3 regions of the Vibrio sp. J502 genome follow, and region 2 is predicted to be linked to each of the others. Evidence: predicted binding sites of a transcription regulator. Region 2 holds the regulator's gene; each other region holds the start of a gene.
What was found. The regulator CRP, encoded in region 2, controls carbon source genes, mostly activating them, when cyclic AMP is high. The targets are predictions, from matches to a motif close to TGTGANNNNNNTCACA.

Region 1 (4,148 bases), 340 kb from region 2:
CTCTCGTTGAATTTAAATGTCAAAACTATAAAGGGCAGCAGCACAACAATTGCAACTGCCCGTATCCTTGTTACTTCTCTGATTCACCGCGTTGGAACTCACCTGCCGCTTTAATAAAGCCTGCAAATAGTGGGTGACCATCACGAGGGGTTGACGTGAATTCTGGGTGGAACTGAGCTGCTACAAACCATGGGTGAGCAGGGTTCTCAATCACTTCAACTAGCTTCTTATCAGCAGACAGACCTGATACTTTCAAGCCGGTTTTTTCGATCTGCGGACGAAGTTTATTATTAACTTCATAACGGTGACGATGACGTTCATGAATGGTTGCACTACCGTAAAGCTCATACGCTTTAGTGCCTTTTTCTAAGTGGCATAGCTGCGAACCAAGGCGCATAGTACCACCAAGATCAGACTTTTCAGTACGCTCTTCTACGTTACCTTCGTCATCTACCCATTCAGTGATCAAGCCTACCACAGGGTATTGAGTCTCTTTGTTAAATTCTGTTGAATGCGCACCTTTCATACCCGCAACATTACGTGCGTATTCGATCAGCGCCACTTGCATACCTAGACAAATCCCTAGGTAAGGAACTTTGTTTTCGCGGGCATATTGCGCAGCAAGAATTTTGCCTTCGATACCGCGGTCACCAAAACCGCCAGGTACGAGGATTGCGTCCAAACCAGTCAGCACTTCCGCACCTTTGGTTTCAACGTCTTGAGAATCGATGTATTTGATTTTCACGCTCAAACGGTTTTTCAAACCTGCGTGTTTCAGTGCTTCGTTAACCGATTTGTAAGCATCAGGCAATTCAATGTATTTACCGACCATCCCGATCACCACTTCAGCGGTTGGGTTAGCCTCTTCGTAAATCACTTGTTCCCATTCAGAAAGATCCGCTTCCGGTGCTTTAATACCAAAACGGTTACAAACGATATCATCCAAACCTTGAGCTTTGATCAGTTGAGGGATCTTGTAGATAGAATCAACATCTTTCATCGAGATAACGGCTTTTTCAGGCACGTTACAGAACAAAGCAATTTTCTTACGTTCGTTCGCTGGGATAACGCGATCGCTACGACAAACCAAAATATCAGGCTGAATGCCGATAGAAAGCAGCTCTTTAACTGAATGTTGAGTCGGTTTGGTTTTCACTTCACCAGCAGCGGCAAGGTAAGGAACTAAAGTCAGGTGCATAAACATCGCGTGTTCACGGCCCACTTCAATCGCAAGCTGACGAATCGCTTCCATAAATGGCAATGACTCGATATCACCAACGGTTCCGCCTACTTCAACGATAGCGACATCGTGACCTTCAGAGCCTGCGATAACGCGATCTTTAATCGCATTGGTGATGTGTGGAATAACCTGAATCGTTGCACCTAGGTAGTCACCACGGCGCTCTTTACGCAATACATCGGCATAAACACGACCAGCAGTAAAGTTATTGCGCTTGGTCATTTTGGTACGAATAAAACGTTCGTAGTGACCAAGGTCAAGGTCAGTTTCAGCGCCATCTTCCGTGACAAACACTTCACCATGTTGAGTTGGGCTCATTGTGCCTGGGTCAACGTTGATGTAAGGGTCAAGCTTCATCATAGTCACTTTAAGACCACGAGCTTCTAAAATCGCCGCAAGAGATGCTGCCGCAATACCTTTACCTAGAGAGGATACAACCCCGCCAGTAACAAAAATGTAATTTGTCGTCATGTTTAACCTGAAATTGGTTGAATGAGGGAAATGGATTTCTTCTGGACGGGATAAAAATATACCAGAAGCCCTTATTCGCTACAACGTGAAATCTATCACACTGTCATTTTTTATTTTTTGCTTCAAATCAAAGAGCACCGCTTGATATGGCTTATCACACCACTCAAATGAGTCAAATTTGTCTCAATGGGTGGGTTTTATTGTGGATTGCCAACACAGGGTATTACTTCGGCTCCAAGCGCTTCACTTCATTCCACATCGCATCCAATTCTTCGAGAGAAAAATCGGTCAAGGTTTTGTGCTGACGTGCCACCAGCATTTCAATGCCTTTAAATCGACGTGAAAACTTTCGATTTGCTTTATTTAACGCCACTTCTGGATCAATTTTTAAGTGCCGAGCAAAGTTAACGGTGGCAAATAATAGATCGCCCATTTCATCCTCTACTCGAACCGGATCAGGGTTGATTTGCAACGCCTCTTCCATGACTTCTTCGATCTCTTCTTGAACTTTATCAACCACTGGGCCGATAGAATCCCAATCAAAGCCATATTGGGCACACTTTTTTTGAATCTTTGTAGCACGTAAAAGAGACGGAAAAGCGTGTGGTATTGAGTCTAGAATACTTTGATCTTTTTTTCCTGCTTGTACCTTTTCTTTGGCTTTTTCAGCTTCCCAATTGGCGTTGATTTGCGCTTCATCCTCAAACTTGGCACCCGAAAAAACATGAGGATGGCGGCGCGTAAGTTTTTCATTCACCGTTTCAACAACTTGCGAGAAATCAAACAACCCTTGCTCTTTCGCCATTTGACTATAAAAAATAACTTGAAACAGCAAGTCACCTAATTCTTCTTTGAGATTAGGCCAATCTTGGTTGTGGATCGCTTCCACCACTTCATAGGTCTCTTCGATTGTGTAAGGAACAACCGTGTCAAAAGTTTGCTTGATATCCCAAGGACAACCTGTTTTTGGGTCACGCAACTGTGCCATGATCTGTTCCAGTTGTTCGATTGGGTGGCTCATTTATCCGCTCCTTACATCAATATTTAAAATAAAAAAGCGAGCAGTCATTGCCACTCGCCTTTAAAAACCCAAGGCGCTTGCGTCGCGATTTAATTGCGATTCACGCCAATAAGAGTGTTACTGTGATATGAAATTTAGCCTAGGCGTTTCACCAACATGACATCTTTGATCTGCTCTACTCTCATTGATACTCGTGACAGCGCTTCGATGTTGCTCACTTCAAGATCAAAATCCATGATGATCAACTGTCTTTTGTAGTCGCTACGACTTTTCATGCTGATGACTTTCACTTTCTCATTCGCAAGCAAGGTGGTGATGTCTTTGAGTAACCCACCTCGCTCCATCGCTTCAACGCGCAAAGTCAAAATATAGGTTCCAACAAACCCGCGCCCCCAAACGGTATCAATGATGCGTTCAGGTGCGTGATGGCTCAGCTCTTCTAGCTGTTCACAGTCACTGCGATGGACTGAAATACCACGCCCTTGAGTAATGTAACCTTTGATCTCATCACCCGGGATAGGTTGGCAACAGCGCGCTAGGTGTGTCATGAGGTTATCTACCCCTTCCACTACAACGGCATCTTTGTGCGCTCGATGTGGCTGATCTGGACGAGTTTGTGCATCTTGCAATTTTTGCAGTGCTTGTTGATCTTCTTGCTCAGCGGTCGGCTTATTCACCAAGGCATTGATGTGATTGACGATTTGGTTGATCCGCAGATCACCACTGCCAATGCCAACGTACAGCTCGTCAGGCGTATTGACGTTAAAACGTTTGAGCGCGTATTTATCGGCATCTTTTAACGTAGCACCGATTTTGGCTAATTCTGATTCGAGGATCTCTCGTCCGGCTTCAAGGTTTTTCTCACGGCCTTGTTTACGGAACCAAGCGTTAATCTTGGCGCGCGCACGGCCTGAATGAACAAACCCCGTTGCTGGATTTAGCCAATCACGCGAAGGATTCGGCTCTTTTTGAGTGATGATTTCGACTTGATCACCCATAGATAATTTATGAGTAAATGGAACAATACGACCCGCGACTTTGGCACCGATACAGCGATGCCCCACTTCAGAGTGAATATGGTAGGCAAAATCAAGCGGCGTGGCTCCCATGGGTAAATCAACCACATCACCACGAGGTGTAAAGGCGTAAACGCGATCATCAAACACCTGACTACGCAGCTCGTCGATCATCTCACCCGAATCAGACATCTCTTCTTGCCAATCAAGAAGCTTACGCAACCAAGTAATTTTCTCATCGTAACCGCTGCGGGCAACCGTTGCGCCCTCTTTATATTTCCAGTGCGCAGCAACCCCAAGTTCAGATTCTTCATGCATCTGCTTAGTACGAATTTGAATTTCGATGGTTTTGCCTTCTGGCCCTAAAATCACCGTATGAATGGATTGATAGCCATTCGGT
Region 2 (4,148 bases):
TTAACCTAGTGCAGGGCGCGAAGGAAACGGGTATTGCGCTTGCTCAGGCCAAAGGTATTGATGGCCTTCTTTTTACTGGCAGCGCAAATACAGGTCATTTACTCCATCGCCAGTTTGCTGGGCAGCCGGGGAAAATGCTGGCTTTAGAAATGGGCGGCAACAACCCAATGGTCATCTCTAAGCAGTATGGCGAGCTTGATGCGGCAGTGTATACCATTATTCAATCCGCATTTTTAAGTGCAGGCCAGCGCTGTACCTGCGCACGGCGTCTTTACGTTCCTGAAGGGAATGAAGGTGATCTGTTACTTGAAAAGCTGGTCAGTGCCACTCAAAAATTGCGTATTGATCATCCCTTTGCTGAGCCAGCACCTTTTATGGGGCCACAAATATCACAAGCGGCGGCGCAGTTCATTCTTGCTGCTCAGGATAATTTACGCACCTTAGGTGGCGTCAGCTTGCTGGCCGCGACACCTTTGCAGGCGGCGTTTGTCACTCCGGGCATTATTGATGTCACCGCAGTTAGTCAATTGCCTGATGAAGAGTATTTCGGGCCATTGTTACAAGTCGTGCGTTACCAAAGCTTAGATCGAGCGGTGCAACTGGCTAATGAAACTCGCTTTGGTTTATCGGCAGGCTTAGTGTCGACCAATGATGCCGAATGGGATTACTTTGTCGATCATATCCGCGCTGGCATTGTAAATCGTAATCGACAATTAACCGGAGCCAGTGGTGATGCACCGTTTGGTGGGCCGGGAGCATCGGGAAATTTAAGACCAAGCGCCTATTACGCGGCCGATTACTGCGCATACCCAATGGCATCAATGGAAGGTTGTTCGACTGAACTGCCTGCCACGCTCAGCCCAGGGGTTGAGCTATAGCAGTAAACTTTATCTAAAACCCCATGCCTACTAGCATGGTTTAAACCGAGCACAGACAAGGAGGCGTTATGACGCCAACCGTTTTATTTCAATCATTATGGAATGACTACATTCAGCGCCTTTGCCCTTCTGCCGACAAAGTCCATCACTTGCTTCAAGAAGACGAAGCCTTGATTAATGACCATATTGCGTTGCGAACCTTCAATGTTGCGCCATTAGGTATTGAAACGCTGGCTAAGCCTTTTCTTGCCTTAGGCTACCTTGCCTGTGGTGATTATGTGTTTGAAAGTAAGAAGCTGGTAGCGAAGCACTATGAACACCCTGATCCGACCCAGCCTAAAGTATTCATAAGCGAGCTGAAAGTGGAAGAGTGCTCACCTGTGCTCCAAGCCATTGTGGAGAAACTGCTACATCAAGTCGATAGCAATAAATTAAACAGCAGTGACTTTTTATATGGCGGTCGCCTGTGGCAACTAAGCTACAGCGATTATTTGCAGCTTGCCAACGAAAGTGAATACGCCGCTTGGTTGGCGGCGCATGGTTATGGCGCAAACCATTTCACTGTTAGTGTTAATCAACTGCAGGCGTTTAATGAAGTGAAAGTGGTCAATGATCATCTACGCCAAGCGGGTTTTACCATCAATGAAAATGGTGGAGAAGTGAAAGGTACACCTGATGTGCTGCTTGAGCAGTCGTCGACCATGGCCGATAAAGTATCAGTGCAATTTACGGAAGGGGTGGAGGTGATTCCCGGTGGATTCTATGAATTTGCCAAACGCTATCCAATGGCCAACGGTGAACTCTATAGCGGTTTTGTGGCGGCCTCTGCAGATAAAATATTTGAAAGCACAGACATGCAATAGCCTCTCATCTTTTTACTTTCGTACTGAAATATCGCCAAAGAAAAAGCCACCTGAGTTCCCCAAGGTGGCTTTATGCATTCAATCTCAATCATTTTGATTGAAATTAACGAGTTCCGTACACCACGATAGTTTTACCGTGGGCAGAAATTAAATTCTGCTCTTCGAGCATCTTCAAAATACGTCCCACAGTTTCACGAGAACAGCCTACAATTTGGCCGATCTCTTGACGGGTGATTTTGATTTGCATGCCATCTGGGTGCGTCATTGCATCAGGTTGTTTCGCTAGGTTGAGTAGCGTTTGTGCAATACGACCCGTCACGTCTAGGAAGGCTAAATCGCCTACTTTTTGACTGGTGACTTGCAGGCGTCGAGAAATTTGTGCAGACAGACGCATTAAGATGTCTGGGTTCACTTGGATAAGCTGACGGAATTTCTTAAATGAAATTTCCGCAACTTCACAAGGAGATTTTGCACGAACCCAAGCAGTACGCTCTTGGTCTTCTTCGAATAGACCAAGCTCACCGATAAAGTCACCTTGGTTGAGGTAAGAGAGGATCATCTCTTTACCTTCTTCGTCTTTAATCAATACCGCTACCGAGCCTTTGACGATGTAGTACAGCGTCTCTGCTTTTTCGCCCGCATGAATCAACGTGCTTTTCGATGGGTATTTATGAATATGACAGTGTGAAAGAAACCACTCTAGTGTTGGATCGGTTTGAGGTTTACCTAGAACCATAATATCTCACTTCCTCTGCAGGGTACGCTTGCCGCTTTCCATATTGTAGCTAAGCCTAAAATAAGCTTACTAGGATAAGAGCACTTTCCAAATGCTGCAAGCTAACTTGTGTTTCGGTTAAGGATAGTATCCTTTTTCAGAAACGATTTCTTGATTTTAATCGTGTCAGTGGCATGATTTTTTACGCAAAACTGTGCACATGATCACGGTATGAAAAGTAACCGTCAACTTGTCCGATCACTTAGCCAATTTTACCTGTTTCAATCAATTGCTGCAGGATCGGTCTGACGATCAATTCCATCGCAAAACTCATCTTGCCACCCGGTACCACAATGGTGTTGTGGCGCGACATAAAAGAGCCATCAATCATGGCGAGCAGATAGGGGAAATCAACATTCTTTATACCGCGCAGGCGTATCACGACGAAGCTTTCATCCAAACTAGGGATGCCCTTGGCGTTAAGTGGGTTTGAAGTATCAACCGTCGGTACCCGTTGGAAGTTGATGTGAGTTCGCGAGAATTGGGGGGTGATGTAATTGAGGTAATCGTCCATTGAACGGACGATGGAATCCATCACCGCTTCACGTGAATGGCCTCTATCACGTGTATCACGCACGTATTTTTGTATCCACTCAAGGTTAACGATTGGCACCATGCCTATCAAAAAATCGACATGCTGCGCGACGTTTACATCGCCATCGACTACACCGCCATGCAGACCTTCGTAAAACATCACATCCGAGTTTTCTGGTAAATCTTGCCAAGGTGTAAAGGTGCCGGGCATTTGATTGTAGGGCACAGCTTCGTCAAAAGAGTGCAGATAACGACGAACTTGGCCTGTGCCTAATTTCCCATATTGGCGGAAAAATTCTTCCAATGCAGGAAAATCATTGGCTTGTGGACCAAAGTAGCTGATGTGCTTCCCTTGTTCGCGCGATTTACGAATTTCCACATCCATTTCTGGCCGGGTAAAGCGGTGGAAGCTATCCCCTTCAACCCATGCTGGTTTAATGTTCATCATATTGAACATTTTGCGAAAGGCTTCTGAGGTCGTAGTTGTACCGGCACCGGACGAGCCGGTGACAGCGATAATTGGATGTTTTGCTGACATGACAAACCCTGTCTGTATGTAACGTACTTGTTATCGATGGCTGCAATATAGCACGAAAAGAGTAGATTGTTTTGAGCTGAAATTATTTACGCAATTGAATATCCACACTTTCATGCAACTCAGAATAGACGATGATCGCTTCCCCTGTTGCGAGCTGTTTCTTTATTTGCTCGATTTTTTGCTGCAATGGTACTTCCTGCTCTCCGTAATCAGTACCTTCGCGTAATACAAACGTTTCAATCAAATTATCCAGTGTTTCAGGCGCAATGTGCTGCCAAGGAATAAGCATGACGACCTCTTAAACTGTCATGGAGAAAAGGGTATCGATTTAAAGCGATATGTGATTAATCATGCGTTGCATTGATGGTCAATAGGGTTGCCGTGACGCAGGTTTTCGTAATAGGTTGGAAGTGCTTCTTCGAGCCAAAATTTAGGCTTAAGCGCGCTACCGCTGAGAAAACCGACATGGCCACCTTGGGTAAATAAGCGGTAATGGATATTCTCTGGTAAGGAAAATTTGGGGATCACGGCATCCGTCATAAAGGGATCATCTTGCGCTT
Region 3 (4,148 bases), on a different replicon from region 2:
GGTCTTGAGCCACTGCAACATTGCTTCATCATTGCCACGAGCTTGCCAAAATAGAATCAGTGAGAGCGAAGCATTCGCCGTCCAGTCTACGTGATAAGTCGATTGTTTCAGTAAGTGCTGTATTTGTTCGATGAACTTACCCGCTTTATCGAGTTCACCACGGCCAATAGCAATACGCGCCAGCATTGAATAACTGTGCAGATGCTTGCTTGGAGAGTGGTTGCCCAATACGCGTAGTCCTTTATAAGCGCACTCTTCCGCTTCATCCAAGCGGTTCCAGCACCACAGGATTTGGGCACGTATCCGTAGTAAGAACTCATGCAATGGCACTTGCTGTAATTGCTGCTCTTCAATTAATTTGAAGGCAATATCTTGTACTTCAAAAGCGGCTTGCACATAACCTTGGGCAATCAAGATCTCGCTTTGCTGTAGTAATGCCCATAGCGCTTGGTGGTAAACCTGATACTGGCGTGCCAGCTTTTCGGTTTGTTGCATCATCGAGAGTGCGCGGCTTAATTGACCGAGCACGTGGTTCACTTCGCCGACGACTGAAGTGGCGACAATACGACTGCGGTAAACTGTGTGATCCAGTTGGCTGAGTGCTAACTCCGCAAGTTCTAAGGCTTTTTCTGGCTCATTTTGGTTGATCGCGACTTGAGCACGTAGGGCATTGAATTCGCCTTGTTCTTTGGTGCTTAGCTGAACATTGAGCGCTTTCATCTCGTTGGTCGATTTGGTTAGCAGATCCCCAACGTCAAAGTAGCGGTGCTGACTTTGAGCCAGCCAAGCTTGTAGCATACACAGTTTAGGCTCGCGATAGAGTTGGGCCGGAGAGAGTTGGTTAATGGCCTCTTCGAGAGCCAAAAGCTCGCCTTGGTTGAACATCTTCCAGCCAAATTGCGTCAAGATAGTAGCGAGTAAGTCAGTATCGTTGGCGAGCGTGGCGTGACGCAACGCTTGATGAGGTGTGGCTTCTTGCAACCAAGCGTGCGCGGCGGCACGGTGCAGATCGTGCTCCTGCTGCGGGATGCGCGCCAAGCGTTCATGAGAGAGGAATTCCGCAAATAAGTTGTGGAACCGGTACCAGTTGTGCTCACCTTCCAGTGGATAAATGAATAAACCATAGCGGTTGAGCGACTCAATCATGCTCAGCGCGTCGTCACGTTTGGTGAGTGCAGAGACTAACACGTCATTAAAGTGATCGAGCACCGAGCATTGCATCAAAAATTGGCGCGTTTCTTTATCGAGTAGATCAAACACTTCCTCAACTAAGTAATCCCATAAATGTGCATGATTAAACTGCGATACCGACTCCGCTGTCTGCGCCAACGTGCGCTTTTGGTGCTGTGCTTGTAAGGCAATCAATTGCAGTGCAGAGGGCCAGCCTTCGACATAGGTGCACAAGTTGTTGGCAGTATCATCATCCACGCCATCAGAGACCCGTTGATTAAAGAAGCGTGTTGTTTCTTCTGTATCAAAGGCGAGTAGCTCATTACCAATTTCTATCATCAAATCGCGTACGCGCAAGTTGGCCGTGCCTAATGGTGGTGTGGCACGGCTAGTGACGACCAGCGTTAGGTTGTCTGGCATGTGTTTGAGGAAAAAGCGCATCGCTTCGTGGATATCGTCATCGGCGATCAAATGGTAATCATCGAGAACCACATAGCACTCTTTGTTAAAGCCAGACATTTCCGAAAACACTTCACTAAATAACGAGTGTAAAGAAGAGAACTGGCGTCGCTCGGCCAGTTTTTGGGCATTTGGACAACTTTGCTGAGTCGCTTTATTAATCGCTTGCAGTAAGTAGTTGATAAATCGGAACGCATCATTGTCGCTTTCATCAATGCTATACCAACCCACATTGGTCTTGTCTGATAACCATTGCGCTGCCATGGTGGTTTTTCCATAACCAGCAGGCGAGCGAAATAGCACGAGTTTGTAGCAAGGTGCTTGGGCAAGCAGCTCTAACACACGCGGGCGAACGATGGCGTTGTGTAGGCGGCCGGGACGAGTAAGCTTAGAAGGTATCCACATCTTCCAGATTCCATTTATTGTTCTTGTTACTGACTTAAAAGCTGATCGCAGCTTTGGAGGCGCTTAGTAAGAAGAGCATCATTATTTAGGAGTACACAAGTGAACTATCACTCATTTTGTGTGGATGTTACTTGATGTCGTGACGCACGTTTATTGATCCATCCCGAGATTCTTGCAGGATTCACATTTACTCATCATCTACGCCCTGTAATTGTGACTTTAATCACTAAAACTTCTTTGTTATGCGCTATATAAAAACTGAGCATGTACAAAATCTCATGTAATTTGTAAATGAAGCTCATTTTTTTTGAGAGCCAATTCTCATATTGAGAGATTGATATTCCCGATCGAAACCTTAGCGTCATGAGCGGTATTTAGGCTAGTGAGCAAGGTGATGTGATCACAATCACTGCTTATGAACCGCTATGTGCAACGAATGAGAGATAGATCACTGCGACTCTGGTGCTCGCCCTCTACGCCCTGAGCCCTCCTCCTAAACGAGGTCATTTTTAGGAGGATGCCGACCTTGCGTAGCTGATGCACGATATGCCGAAGATGAATTAAAACGACTAAGTGAGATTTCGCTAATGAAACCTACGCAACAGAAGAAGTTTGATAAAGCTTCGTTCCAAGACAACGTAAAGAAACACCTGACTGCCACCTACGCCACCACCATTGAAAATGCAGATAGCCGCTCATGGTATCTCGCAATGGGGCGCGCACTGGCTGAATTAACGATGTTTGATCTACTCGAAACTGAGCAAGACGAGCGCATTGTTAACGCTAAGGGTCTGAACTACTTATCACTTGAGTTCTTGATTGGCCGTTTAACGGGCAACAACCTCATCAGCATGGGCCTGTATGAGCAAATCACGGAAGCGATGGCTGATTTAGGTCAGAACCTAACGGATTTATTAGAAGAAGAACGTGACCCATCCTTAGGTAATGGTGGTTTAGGGCGACTTGCGGCATGTTTCATGGATTCGTGTGCTGCGCAAGAGTACCCAACCGTAGGTTATGGTTTACATTATGAATATGGTTTGTTTAAGCAATCTTTTAGTGAGGGCCACCAACAAGAAGCTCCTGATGAGTGGCGTTGTGTTGAAGGCTACCCGTGGGAAGTGGCACGACCACACCTAGCACAAGAGATTGGTTTTTACGGCCATGTTGACGTTATCAATGACAATGGTGTGGAAAAACGCCGTTGGATTCCGAGTATGTTTGTCCAAGCAATGCCTTGGGATTTACCGATCGTTGGCTATGAAAGCGACACGGTTTACCCACTTCGTTTATGGGAATGTCGCGCAATTGCGCCTTTCTCACTGGCTGATTTCAACAACGGTAACTACTTTGAAGCACAGCATGCCTTGATTGATGCAGGCAACATTACCAAAGTACTTTATCCAAACGATAACCACGAAAAAGGCAAGACACTGCGTTTGATGCAGCAATATTTCCATAGCGCGGCGTCAATGCGTGACATTTTGCGTCGTCATGCGGCGGCGGGTCATGACATTGCTGATCTTCCTAAATATCAAACCGTTCAGCTAAACGATACTCACCCAACGATTTCCATTCCTGAATTGATGCGTATCTTGATTGATGAGAAAGGCATGGGCTGGGATGAAGCATGGGCGATCAGCTCAAAAACGTTCGCCTATACCAACCATACGCTACTGCCTGAAGCACTCGAAACGTGGAGCGAGTCGTTGATCCAGCGTTTGCTTCCTCGCCATATGGAAATCATTTACGAAATCAACCACCGCTTCCTGCAAGAAGTACGAGCCAAGTGGCCGGGTGATGTGTCGAAACAGCAAAAACTCTCCATCATTCAAGATGGTTTCCACCGTGTAGTGCGTATGGCAAACCTTTGTGTGGTTGGCTCTTATGCTGTGAACGGTGTGGCAGCGCTGCACTCGGAGTTGGTAAAACGCGATCTTTTCCCAGAATTCCACGAGCTTTACCCAACACGTTTGCACAACGTAACAAACGGCATTACGCCGCGTCGCTGGTTGAAATTTTGTAACCCAGGTTTGTCGGCGCTTATTTCGGAAAAAATTGGCACTGAGTGGCCAGCGCACCTTGACCAGCTAGAAGCGATTGCGCAATACGCT

Region 1: the regulator CRP is predicted to act here: its motif matches at 1,796-1,811, upstream of N5E84_RS00995 (CTP synthase).
Region 3: the regulator CRP is predicted to act here: its motif matches at 2,247-2,262, upstream of malT (HTH-type transcriptional regulator MalT).

What each region holds. Positions count from the first base shown of each region.
Region 1 is NZ_CP104554.1:174,981-179,128, reverse strand. Features, by position in the region: gene N5E84_RS00995 (CTP synthase) at 71-1,711, opposite strand; gene mazG (nucleoside triphosphate pyrophosphohydrolase) at 1,935-2,732, opposite strand; gene relA (GTP diphosphokinase) at 2,867-4,148, opposite strand, start outside.
Region 2 is NZ_CP104554.1:3,197,648-3,201,795, forward strand. Features, by position in the region: gene astD (succinylglutamate-semialdehyde dehydrogenase) at 1-878, shown strand, start outside; gene N5E84_RS14895 (DUF1338 domain-containing protein) at 947-1,741, shown strand; gene crp (cAMP-activated global transcriptional regulator CRP) at 1,845-2,477, opposite strand; gene N5E84_RS14905 (phosphoribulokinase) at 2,719-3,588, opposite strand; gene N5E84_RS14910 (YheU family protein) at 3,671-3,877, opposite strand; gene N5E84_RS14915 (hydrolase) at 3,937-4,148, opposite strand, start outside.
Region 3 is NZ_CP104555.1:192,533-196,680, forward strand. Features, by position in the region: gene malT (HTH-type transcriptional regulator MalT) at 1-2,034, opposite strand, end outside; gene N5E84_RS16695 (glycogen/starch/alpha-glucan phosphorylase) at 2,622-4,148, shown strand, end outside.